Regions from separate parts of the Streptomyces sp. NPDC027962 genome, predicted to be linked through region 2. Evidence: riboswitches for the same ligand, from Rfam matches in the RefSeq annotation. Region 2 holds a riboswitch; each other region holds the start of a gene.
The links. A riboswitch is a leader RNA that binds a small molecule or an ion and turns the genes downstream of it on or off. The one in region 2 is predicted to bind cobalamin.
Positions count from the first base shown of each region.

Region 1: linked by a shared signal. The riboswitch ahead of ACZ4SA_RS09125 (ABC transporter substrate-binding protein) and the one ahead of ACZ4SA_RS31600 (cobalamin biosynthesis protein) in region 2 are both predicted to bind cobalamin.
Region 3: linked by a shared signal. The riboswitch ahead of metE (5-methyltetrahydropteroyltriglutamate--homocysteine S-methyltransferase) and the one ahead of ACZ4SA_RS31600 (cobalamin biosynthesis protein) in region 2 are both predicted to bind cobalamin.
Region 4: linked by a shared signal. The riboswitch ahead of ACZ4SA_RS32475 (energy-coupling factor ABC transporter permease) and the one ahead of ACZ4SA_RS31600 (cobalamin biosynthesis protein) in region 2 are both predicted to bind cobalamin.

Region 1 covers NZ_JBVHTA010000007.1:96,449-99,407, forward strand. Annotated here, with positions in the region: partial or broken gene ACZ4SA_RS09115 (hypothetical protein) at 1-233, shown strand, start outside; gene ACZ4SA_RS09120 (TIM barrel protein) at 329-619, shown strand; cobalamin riboswitch at 849-1,022, shown strand; gene ACZ4SA_RS09125 (ABC transporter substrate-binding protein) at 1,318-2,550, shown strand; gene ACZ4SA_RS09130 (FecCD family ABC transporter permease) at 2,547-2,959, shown strand, end outside.
Region 2 covers NZ_JBVHTA010000048.1:20,718-23,676, reverse strand. Annotated here, with positions in the region: gene ACZ4SA_RS31605 (cobyric acid synthase) at 1-927, opposite strand, end outside; gene ACZ4SA_RS31600 (cobalamin biosynthesis protein) at 924-1,877, opposite strand; cobalamin riboswitch at 1,967-2,112, opposite strand; gene ACZ4SA_RS31595 (hypothetical protein) at 2,237-2,458, opposite strand; gene ACZ4SA_RS31590 (inorganic phosphate transporter) at 2,467-2,959, opposite strand, start outside.
Region 3 covers NZ_JBVHTA010000010.1:38,413-41,371, forward strand. Annotated here, with positions in the region: partial or broken gene ACZ4SA_RS12205 (short-chain fatty acyl-CoA regulator family protein) at 1-378, opposite strand, end outside; partial or broken gene ACZ4SA_RS12210 (isocitrate lyase) at 372-761, shown strand; partial or broken gene ACZ4SA_RS12215 (3-hydroxyacyl-CoA dehydrogenase family protein) at 754-1,002, shown strand; cobalamin riboswitch at 1,192-1,388, shown strand; gene metE (5-methyltetrahydropteroyltriglutamate--homocysteine S-methyltransferase) at 1,568-2,959, shown strand, end outside.
Region 4 covers NZ_JBVHTA010000051.1:43,192-46,150, forward strand. Annotated here, with positions in the region: gene dhaK (dihydroxyacetone kinase subunit DhaK) at 1-264, shown strand, start outside; gene dhaL (dihydroxyacetone kinase subunit DhaL) at 336-953, shown strand; gene ACZ4SA_RS32470 (PTS-dependent dihydroxyacetone kinase phosphotransferase subunit DhaM) at 950-1,360, shown strand; cobalamin riboswitch at 1,482-1,677, shown strand; gene ACZ4SA_RS32475 (energy-coupling factor ABC transporter permease) at 1,708-2,394, shown strand; gene ACZ4SA_RS32480 (energy-coupling factor ABC transporter substrate-binding protein) at 2,394-2,756, shown strand; gene cbiQ (cobalt ECF transporter T component CbiQ) at 2,763-2,959, shown strand, end outside.

The sequences.
Region 1 (2,959 bases), on a different contig from region 2:
GTCTGGGACGACTTCCGCGACCCCAAGGCGTGGCTGATGCGCACTGCCCCGGCCGCGAGGCGGAGGTGCGCTCCGGGATCGACAGGGCGCTCGAGTACGCCGCGGCGCTGGGCTGCCCGCGGGTGCACGTCATGCCCGGTCCGGTGCCGCCGGACGCTCAGCCGGCGGAACTCGCCGAAGCCTGCGACACCTGCCTGGCCAGCCTCGCCCACGCCGCGGAACAAGCCGCGGCGGTGGGCGTCGACATCCTGATCGAGCCCATCAACGGCCGTGACATGCCGGGGTACTTCCTGCACAGGCAGGCCGAGCCCACGCCGTGGTGCGGGAGGTGGGCGCCGCGAATCCCAAGGTGCAACCCGACCTCTACCACTGCCAGATCGTCGAGGGCGACCTCACCACGGCCCTGCGACGCGACCTGCCGACCGGCCGCGTCGGCCATCTGCGGATCGCGGGCGTTCCCGACCACCACGAGCCCGACCTGGGCGAACTCGGCGTCCGCCACCTGTTCGACGTCGTCGACGCCCTGGGCTTCGACGGGTGGATCGGCTGCGAGTACCGCCCCCGCGCCGGCAGCGGGGGGCTCGGCCGGCTCGACAACTACCGTGAGGACTACGCATGAGGATCGTCATCACGGGTGGCTTCGGCTTCCTGGACCGCTCCGCTCCCGTGCCCTTGGCATCGGGAAGAACCACCTGCACCGCCACCCCAGAAGCAGCCGGTGGAACACGGATGCAGCGGCTCACGTACCGGACGTCGAGGTGCGACACGCCTCTCGGCCCCTGCCGTGCATGCGAGTTGGCTGCCATGTGGTTCGTCGCACAGTTGTAGGGGGTGGTGCGGGGGGACGGTGATCTGGGATGCTTCCGTCCGACAAGCGACGGCGGAACGAGGAAGCCGGTGAGATTCCGGCACGGTACCGCCACTGTGTAGGGGGAGCGACTCCGCCGAAGCCACCGCCCGTCTGGGTGGGAAGGCCGGGGAAGCATCGATCCCGAGTCAGGAGACTCACGCCGTCGCACCTCGACGTACCGGGGCGGATCTCCCCGAGAGAGGACGGTGGCACTCGTGTGCCCACGTGCTTGCGTGAAGTTTCCCCTCCTGGCCGACCGTCGAGTACGGATGCGCCGTAATGCCGCTGCGGCCGTGTCGGCCTGGCGCTGAACGGCCTTCCGGCGTCCGGCGCCTTTTCGGCCTTTCGCCCTTTCGGCTTCCGGGCCCTCTGACCTTCTGACGATCTGACCTTCTGAGAGTGCACCTCTCGGTCACCTTTCCGCGTCCGATGAACCGGGCGCGCATCGACGCATGCCAGGAGCCCTCGTGCCCGTAGGACCAGCCCTCCCTGTCCGCCGCCGTGCCCTCGCCGCGGCTCTGCTCGCGCTGGGGCTCACACTCACCGCGTGCGGTGACGGTGACGCTCCGCCCGGGGACTCCCGCGCTTCCGAAGACGGCGGCTGCATCGACGACTTCGACCCGGCCAAGGACTACTTCCCGGTCAAGTCCACGGTGGAGCACGCCGAGAACTTCTCCCTCCGCTACGAAAGGAGTTACCAGGTCCTGACGGTGAAGGAGCCGTTCCCCAAGGGGAAACCGGAGTCCTACGTCCTGATCAAGTGCGGTGCGCCCAAGCCGAAGCTGACCGGTGACCTGGCCGAGGCACAGCAGATCACGGTGCCGATCAAGAGCCTGTACTCCGCGTCGACGACACACCTGCCACTGCTGACGGATACCGGCACCCTCCCGGTGCTCACCGGTGTGGCGAACGGAGCGTTCATCAGCTCCGCGGAGGTCCGTGAGCGGGTGACGTCGGGCAAGGTCGCCGAGTACGCCAAGGACAACGCGCTCAACGCCGAGCAGGTCATCGGCGCCAGGCCCGACGTACTGATGACGCAGGGAACCGACGATCCTCAGTACCCGAAGCTGCGGCAGGCCGGCATCGCGGTCGTCGCCAACGCCGAGTGGCTGGAGTCCAGCCCGCTGGGGCGCGCCGAGTGGGTCAAGGCGATGGCCGCACTCACCGGAGCGGAGAAGCGCGCCGGTGACGTCTTCGACACGGTCGAGAGCGACTACGCGAAGGTCGCCGCCAAGGCGGCCGACGCGGTCTCCAGGGCCGAGCCCGTCAAGGTGCTGCCGGGCACGATGTACCAGGGCACGTGGAGCATGCCCTCCGGCGGCAGTTACCTGGGGAAATTGCTCAAGGACGCGGGCGGCACCCACCCGTGGGCCGACGACAAGAGCACCGGCAACCTGCAGTTGAACTTCGAGGCGGTCTACGCCAAGGGCGGTGATGCGCCGGTCTGGCTGGTCGGCGAACAGTGGAAGTCGACGGGCGCCGCACTCGAGGCCGACCGCCGGTACGGCAACCTCCGCGCCGTGAGGTCCGGCGAGGTGTGGACGAACACGAAGGCCCAGCCGCCGGGCGGCGGCAACGACTTCTACGAACGAGGCGTGCTGCGCCCCGATCTGGTCCTTGCCGACCTCTTCGCACTCCTCCACCCGGATCAGGCCGAAGACCACAACTTCACTTTCTACGCCAAGGTGCCCAAGGCGTGACCGCCCGAACGGCGGCACCACCGGCCGTGGCTCCGCATCTGCCGGCAACACGGCGTCGACGCACGGTCGTAGTCGGCGCGTTGGCCGTCGGCACTGCGGCACTGTTCGTCCTCACGATCGCCGTCGGCTCCTACCAGGTGCCCGTCGGTGACGTGATGCGCGTCCTCATGGGCGACCCGGGAGCCGATCCCCGGTGGACCGTCATCGTCGGGGAGGTGCGGCTGCCCCGTGCGCTGACCGCCACCGCCGTGGGCGCGGCTCTCGCCGTGGCCGGCGTCCAGATGCAGACACTGTTCCGCAACGCTCTCGCCGACCCCTTCTCCCTGGGGGTGAGTTCGGGGGCGAGCATGGGCGTCGCGGCGGTCGTGGTCAGTACAGGAGGCGTTGCCGGAAGCTTCACCGGTGACCT
Region 2 (2,959 bases):
CTCGGCGCGGTCCACGAACCGCACCACGACGCCCGGTTCGGCGGCCAGCGCGTCCACGTCGGTGAAGTTCGACATCAGCGGCACCGCGCACACCGCGACCCGCAGCACGTCCTCACCGACGGGCGCCGCGACCACCGACTCCCGTACGGCGCCGCGCAGCGACACCCGCAGCCCGTCCTCCTCGTCGATGCCGAGCCCGTGCGCGTACGGCAGGACGCCGTACGTCCGCCGCCCGGTGAGCCCGAGCAGCATGTCGAGCCCCGGCTCGAGCAGGGTCACGTCGCCGCGGAACTTGTTCACGAGGTAACCCGCGACGAGCGACTGGTCCTCGGGGCTCAGCAGCGCCGTCGTACCGAAGAACTGGGCGAACACCCCGCCCCGGTCGATGTCCCCGACCACCAGCACCGGCAGCCCCGCCGCGCGCGCGACGCCCATGTTCACGATGTCCGTGCGCCGCAGATTGATCTCGGCCGGACTGCCCGCCCCCTCGCAGATCACGGCGTCATACGTGCCCCGCAGCTCCTCCAGGCACGCCATGACCGGCTCGAACAACTCCTGCCGCCGACCGCCGCGCAGTTCCTTCCCGGCGGATGCCCCGCCGGTCTTCCCGAAGAACCCGCGGGCGCTCAACTCGCCCACGGGCTTGCCCATCAGCACCACCTGGCTGGAACGGTCGCTGCCGGGCTTCAGCAGCACCGGGTTCATCAGGGCGGTCGGCTCCACGCGCGCGGCCTGCGCCTGCATGGCCTGTGCGCGCCCGATCTCCGCGCCCTCACGTGTCACGAACGAATTGAGGGACATGTTCTGCCCCTTGAAGGGCGCGACCTTGACCCCTTGCCGCACCAGCCAGCGGCAGATCCCGGCCGTGACGACGCTCTTGCCGGCGTCCGAGGTCGTCCCGGCGACCAGCAACCCCCCACCGGTCATGCCGGCCTCCTTCCGCCGCGCCCTGCACCCAGCATCCGCCCCGTGGCACAGACCACCAGGGTCAGCAGGCCGACACGCCGCGACAGCCGCACCGCCCGCCCGATGTCGTCGAACTCCACCGCCCGGCCGTCGCCGTTGAGAACCGGCCGGTGCTCGACCCGGCCGCCGTACGAGAGGGTGCCGCCCAGCCGCACCCCCAGCACGCCGGCGAACGACGCTTCGACCGGGCCCGCGTTGGGACTGGGGTGCTTGCCCGCGTCGGCCCGCCAGGCCCGTACCGCCCCCCGCGGATCCGGCCCGCTCACGGCCGCCAGGATCGCGGTCAGCCGTGCGCCGGGCCAGCCCGCCACGTCGTCCAGGCGCGCCGATGCCCAGCCGTAGCGCCGGTAGCGGGGCGACTTGTGGCCCACCATCGCGTCCAGGGTGTTGACCGCACGGAAGCCGACAAGGCCGGGCACGCCGGCCAGCGCGCCCCACACGAGGGCTCCCACGACCGCGTCGGAGGTGTTCTCCGCGACGGACTCGACGACGGCGCGGGCGATCTGCTGCTCGTCCAGGGTCTGCGGGTCGCGCCCGCACAGATGAGGCAGCCGTTCACGGGCCGCTTCGACGTCCCCGGCGGCCAGCGCGTCGCCGATGGCCGAGGCCTCACGCCCCAGCGTCGTGCCCCCGACAACCGCCCACGTGGCGACGGCGGTCAGCGCGATCGACGCGGCGGGGGAGCGGCGTACGGCACGGCCGGCCAGAGTCGCCGCGGCGACGGCGCCGCCCGCGCACACCGCGGTGTGCAGCGCGCCCCGGCCGCGGTGGTCACGCCACAGGACACGCTCGAGGGCGGCGGCCATCCGTCCGAACGCGGCGACCGGATGCCCACGGCGGGGATCGCCGAGGAGCAGGTCACCAGCGAGGCCGGCGGCGGCGCCGTACACGAATACTCGGTCGGCACGCACGGGATCAGCGATCCCCGAAGTGGCGTCCGACGGACAGGGCTGTACCGCAGCCGGGCATGAGACGAGTCCTCACTCAGGGTCCGCGCCCTGGTTCGACGTGACCGGCGGTGAGAGTTCCTGGCTCCCCGGGGTTCGTGCTCCCGGGTGACAGTGGCGGGACCGCGCCGGATTCGCACCGGACTTCCTCTTCTGCCGCCGTTATCGGCCCCGGCAGTCCACCACGCGCGCGAACGCCCGTCAACTCGCCATTGACCTGCGGCGGGACAGTGTGCCGAGCCCCACACCGGTGGACACACGAAGGCCGGGTCGAAGGCACCCGCAGGTGTCCTCGACCCGGCCTCGCGAGGGTCCGGCCGTCGTCAGACGACGATCAGATAGATCCCGTAGGAAACGGCTGCCGCGCAGAGCGCGAAGCAGGCGTAAGCGCCCGTGCGGGCCAGTGCGCCGGAGCCTCCGGCCTGCGAGGCCGCCTCCTGCTTGGTCAGGCCCACGATGCCCAGGGTGAACAGGCCCACCAGGGCGACGGTGGCGACGAGGCTCACGCCGAATACGGAGCCGAGAGCTGCCCAGTCGATCTTCATGCTGTTCCTTACACCGTGGCCGGACGTGCCGACTCGGGCTCGGCCGGGGCCGGGATAGTGGTCTTGATTTCGCCGGCGGGCGGCGGGGTGACGGCCGCGATGGCGGTCGTGACGACGCCCGCACGCTCCTCGGTGCCGTCGACGTCGTTGACGTTGGTGTGGTCGACGACCTGGCGGCGCGAGACGAACCAGATCGCGGTGCACGCGGCGACCAGGAAGACGGCGACGGCCGCGACACCCCAGTCACCCTGCTTGGTGACGTACTCCGAGCCCGCCGCGACGAGGCCCGCGGCCGGCAGGGTCAGGCCCCACGCCACGAACATCCGGGTGGCGGTGGACCAGCGGACCACTCCGCCCTTGCGGCCGAGACCGGCACCCATGACCGCACCGGAGCAGGAGTGGGTCGTCGACAGGGAGAAGCCGAGGTTCGACGAGGCGAGGATGACGCTGGCCGCGCTGGTCTGGGCGGCGAAGCCCTGCTGCGGCTGGAGGTCGGTGAGG
Region 3 (2,959 bases), on a different contig from region 2:
GTCGGTCACCGGGTAGGGGACGAAGGTGCTGCTGTCCGGGTCGATGCGCAGGGCGCGGCCGAGCGGCGGTGCGGCGCGCTGGGGGCAGTCGAGGCGTTCGCAGACCCGGCAGCCCATGCCGATCGGGGTGGTGGCCGAGGCGTTGTCGAGGTCGAGGCCATCGGAGTAGACGAGGCGGTGGGCGTGGCGGATCTCGCAGCCCAGGCCGATCGCGTACGTCTTGCCGGGTTCGCCCCAGCCGCCGCGGTGCCGGGTGACCGCGCGGGCCGTCCACAGGTAGCGCTGCCCGTCGGGCATCTCGGCCACCTGGACGTGGATGCGGCCGGGGGCGGCGAAGGACTCGTACACGTTCCACAGCGGGCAGGTGCCGCCGGCCCGGCGCCGAGCGGCTGTGGCGGCAGCTGCACGAGCGGGACTACATCCACGCCCTCGGCGCGCTCACCGGCGGTCAGGCGGTCCAGCAGGTCAAGGCGGGCCTGCAGGCGATCTACCTGTCCGGCTGGCAGGTCGCCGCCGACGCCAACCAGGCAGGCCACACCTACTACGACCAGAGTCTCTACCCGGCCAACTCCGTCCCGCAGGTGGTGCGTCGGATCAACAACGCGCTGCTGCGCGCCGACCAGATCGCCACCGCCGAGAACGCCGGCGACACGACCGACTGGCTGGCGCCGATCGTCGCGGACGCGGAGGCCGGCTTCGGCGGCCCGCTGAACGCCTTCGAGCTGACCAAGGCGATGATCGCCGCCGGTGCAGGCCGAATCCGGCTTCGCCACCGCCACCGACATCGACACCGGCATGGAGCTCGGCTGCGCCCACCCCATGGGCCCGCTGAAACTCGCCGACCTGATCGGCCTGGACACCGTCGCGTTCGTCGCCGAGTCGCTCTACGACGAGTTCAAGGAACCCCTCTACGCCCCTCCCCCGCTGCTCCAGCGGATGGTGGAGGCAGGACTGCTGGGCCGAAAGACCGGCCGGGGCTTCCACACCTACGACCAGGGCTGAGGGCCTGGTACGACGCGGGCTGAGGGGCCCGCACGGCCGCCGGGGTGAGGGTCCCGGCGGTGGACAGGGGAAGGGCGAGAAGCGCGAGCGCGGCGCTTCCCGCCCCTCGGCGTTCCTCCTCCGACGTGCTCTGTGTCACCTTCCAGATCCTGGACGGCTGAGGGGCGACACCCCCTAGGGTGGCCGGAGCAGCTGGTTCGCCCCGTCCGCCAGGCGGGGCGTCGCAAGAGGGAACCCGGTGGGAATCCGGGACTGCCCCGCAGCGGTGAGCGGGAACGACCGCCGTCATACGCACTGGGCCCGACGTACCGGACCTGGGAAGCGACGGCCAGTAGGTGTCCTCCGGCCAGGAGGACGTGCTCGCGAGTCCGAAGACCTGCCAACTGCCCGTGCGCGGACCATTCCGCGCACGGAGATCTCGGTGACCTCGAGGGCGGGTCGGCGTACATACCAGGCGGACGACCGCGCTTTGTCGCGCGAGGTCGGTTCCGTCCGGTTCGTCATCCCTTCGCGTTCTCGTCCCGTCTCCGGGATCTCAGGGAATCGTCTCGCGAAGGAGATCTCCGTGACCAGCAAGTCCGCAGCCGCGGCAGCACGGGCCACCGTCTACGGCTACCCCCGCCAGGGACAGAACCGGGAACTGAAGAAAGCGATCGAGGGCTACTGGAATGGCCGCGTCACCGCCGACGCCCTCCGCTCCACAGCCGCCGACCTGCGCGCCGCCAACTGGCGGCAGCTCGCCGACGCCGGCATCCACGAAGTGCCGACCGGTGACTTCTCGTACTACGACCACGTCCTCGACACCACCGTCATGGTCGGCGCGATCCCCGAGCGCCACCGCGCCGCCGTCGAGGCCGACGCCGTTGATGGCTACTTCGCCATGGCCCGTGGCACCCAGGACGTCGCGCCGCTGGAAATGACCAAGTGGTTCGACACCAACTACCACTACCTCGTGCCCGAGTTGGGCCCGGACACCGTGTTCACGGCAGACTCGACGAATCAGGTCGCCGAGCTGAAGGAGGCCCTGGCGCTGGGCCTGACCGCCCGCCCGGTCCTGGTCGGCCCCGTCACCTACCTGCTCCTCGCCAAGCCCGCACCGGGCGTCCCCACGGACTTCGAACCGCTGACCCTGCTCGACCGTCTGCTGCCGGTGTACGCCGAGGTGCTCGCCGACCTGCGCGTGGCTGGCGCCGAGTGGGTGCAGCTGGACGAGCCCGCCTTCGTGCAGGACCGCTTCCCTGCGGAACTGAACTCCGTCGAGCGCGCCTACTGCGACCTCGGGGCGCTGACCGACCGGCCGAAGCTGCTGGTCGCCTCGTACTTCGACCGGCTCGGCAAGGCACTGCCGGTGCTGGCGAAGGCCCCGGTCGAGGGCCTCGCCCTGGACTTCACCGAGGCCGCCGCGGCCAACCTGGACGCGCTCGCCGTCGTCGGCGGTCTGCCCGGCAAGCGACTGGTCGCCGGTGTCGTCAACGGCCGCAACATCTGGATCAACGATCTGTCGAAGTCCCTGTCCATCCTCGGCACCCTGCTGGGCTTGGCGGACCGGGTCGACGTCGCCGCCTCCTGCTCCCTCCTCCACGTGCCGCTCGACACCGCGTCCGAGTGGGACATCGAGCCGCAGATCCTGCGCTGGCTGGCCTTCGCGAAGCAGAAGACCGCCGAGATCGTCACCCTCGGGCGGGGCCTCGCCCAGGGCACCGACGCCATCACCGCCGAACTCGCCGCCAATCGCGCCGACTTGGCCTCCCGCGCGGGCTCGCCGATCACCCGCGACCCGGCCGTACGCAACCGTGCCGAGGCCGTCACGGACGCCGACACGCGCCGGTCCCAGCCGTACGGCGAACGTGCCGCGGCCCAGCGCGGCCATCTCGGGCTGCCGCTGCTGCCGACCACTACCATCGGGTCGTTCCCGCAGACCGGCGAACTGCGCGTCGCGCGGGCGGACTTGCGCGCC
Region 4 (2,959 bases), on a different contig from region 2:
GAGGACCTGCGTCCGTCGGGCCCGGTCATCGCACTCGTCAACGGGATGGGTGCGACACCGCTGCTGGAGCTGTACGGCTTCAACGCCGAGGTCCAGCGGGTGCTGGCGGAGCGGGAGGTGACCGTCGCCCGTACCCTCGTCGGCAACTACGTGACCTCCCTCGACATGGCCGGCGCCTCCGTGACGCTCTGCCAGGTGGACGAGGAGCTGCTCAGGCTGTGGGACGCACCGGTGCAGACGCCCGGGCTGCGCTGGGGGCGGTGAGAGGCCCCGACGCACACGCCGTACGTCGTACGTCAACGCCCGAAAGACCCGACTCACCCCAGGGAGTGCTTGTGCTCGACGCCGAATTCTTCCGCCGCTGGCTGGCTGCCACCACGGTCGCCGTGGACCGGGAGGCGGACCGACTGACCGAGCTGGACTCGGCGATCGGCGACGCCGACCACGGCAGCAACCTCCGGCGCGGATTCACTGCCGTCACCGCCGCCCTGGAGAAGGAGCCCCCGGCGACGCCGGGGGCCGTGCTGATGCTGGCCGGGCGGCAGTTGGTGTCGACGGTCGGGGGCGCGTCGGGGCCGCTGTACGGGACGCTGCTGCGGCGCACCGGCAAGGCGCTGGGCGACGACGCGCAGGTGACCCCGGGGCAGTTCGCCGAAGCCCTGCGGGTGGGCGTCGCCGCGGTGGCGCAGCTGGGCGGGGCGAAAGCGGGCGACAAGACGATGCTGGACGCCCTGGAGCCGGCAGCGGCGGCACTCGGCGAGCGCACCGAGTCGTTCGCCGCGGCCCGGGAGGCGGCGGAACAGGGAGCGCTGGCGACGGTGCCGATGCAGGCGCGCAAGGGCAGGGCCAGCTATCTCGGCGAGCGCAGCATCGGACACCAGGATCCGGGAGCGACGTCCTCGGCCCTGATGGTGGCCACGCTCGCCGAGACGGTGGAGGCGGCGAGCGCATGAGCGACGGCAAGCAGGTGGGCATCGTGCTGGTCTCGCACAGCAGGGAGGTGGCCACGGCCGTCGCCGAGCTCGCCAGGGGACTGGCGGGAAGCGGCGGTACGGCCCCCGTGGCCCCGGCGGGCGGGACACCGGACGGCGGCCTCGGCACCAGCTCGGAGCTGATCAGCGCGGCCGCGCAGCAGGTCGACCAGGGCGCGGGCGTCGCGGTCCTCGTCGATCTGGGCAGCGCCGTGCTGACGGTCAAGGCGCTGCTGGCCGAGGGCGACGAACTTCCGGAGGGGACACGGCTGGTCGACGCGCCGTTCCTGGAGGGCGCGGTCGCCGCTGTGGTGACGGCCGGCGCGGGGGGCGATCTGGACGCGGTGGAGGCCGCGGCGTCGGAGGCGTACGGCTACCGCAAACAGTGACGCGTCAGCGGCGCGCCACCGGGACGTGGTGAACACCTCACCCACCGGGACGTGGTGAACAGCTCACCCGGCCGCCGGCCGGTGCGCCCGTGCGCGGCTTGTGATGTACCTGGTCGGCGCACTACTGTCACGGGGCCTTGGTGTTCGGGAAACCGGTGCAGTACCGGTGCGGCCCTCGCCACTGTGATCGGGAAGTCCGGTTCCACCCCCTCACGGGGAGCCACTGGGACACCACGCCTGTGCGTGGTGCCCGGGAAGGCGGAGCCCGGACGGCATGACCCGTCAGCCAGGAGACCGGCCGAGGTGCGTTGTCCATCCACGAGGTGCTGGAGAGGGTCTCCCACATCATGCACATAGCCGAGGGCTATCTCCCCCCGCTGCACGCGGCCGCCTGGGGCGTCGCTTCCGCCCCGTTCGTTGTCCACGGCGTACGGGCCCTGACCCGAGAGGTCAGGGCCAATCCCGAATCGACCCTCCTGCTCGGCGCGTCCGGGGCCTTCACGTTCGTCCTGTCCGCGCTGAAGATTCCGTCCGTCACCGGCAGTTGCTCGCATCCGACCGGTACGGGTCTGGGCGCGATCCTGTTCAGACCGCCGATCATGGCGGTGCTCGGCACGATCACCCTCCTGTTCCAGGCGCTGTTGCTGGCGCACGGGGGGCTCACCACACTCGGCGCCAACGTCTTCTCGATGGCGATCGTCGGGCCGTGGGCCGGGTACGGGGTGTACCGGCTGCTGCGCCGGTTCGACGTACCGCTGATGGTGAGCGTCTTCTTCGGCGCGTTCGTCGCAGACCTGTCCACCTACTGCGTCACCAGCGTCCAGCTGGCACTCGCGTTCCCCGACCCGGGCACCGGTGTCCTGGGCGCGCTCGCCAAGTTCGGCGGGATCTTCGCCGTCACGCAGCTGCCGCTGGCGGTGAGCGAGGGGCTGCTCACGGTGCTCGTGATGCGACTGCTCAGCCAGTCCAGCAAGGGCGAGCTCACGCGGCTCGGTGTCCTGGTCAAGGGTGCGAAGAAGGAGGCGGCGGTCTGATGAGCCGTAACGCGAAGATCAACACCTTGCTGCTGCTGGTCGTGGCGGCACTGGCCGTGCTGCCGCTGGTCCTCGGGCTCGGCGACCACAAGGAGGAGCCGTTCACCGGGGCCGACGGGGAGGCGGAGGCTGCGATCACGGAACTCGAGCCGGACTACGAACCGTGGTTCTCGCCGCTGTACGAACCGCCGTCCGGGGAGGTGGAGTCGGCACTGTTCTCGCTGCAGGCGGCGCTGGGCGCGGGTGTGCTGGCGTACTACTTCGGGCTGCGCAAGGGGCGCCGACAGGGTGCGGAGCGGGCCCTGGGGAAGGGGCCCGAGGCCACCGGCCGGGACGTGGACAGCACCACGACGGTCTCGTAGCCGCCGATGCTGCCGATCGACGCGGCGGCGCACAGCAGTCGCTGGCGCCGCCGTCACCCGTGCGAAAAAGCGGTCCTCGGGCTCGGCCTGACGGTGACGGCGGTCTGTCTGCCGCCCTGGCCGGGGGCCGTCCTCGTCGCCGCCGCGACCCTGACCGTACTGCTCGGACCGGCCGGTGTGGCGCCGCGGCAGTTGTGGCGGGC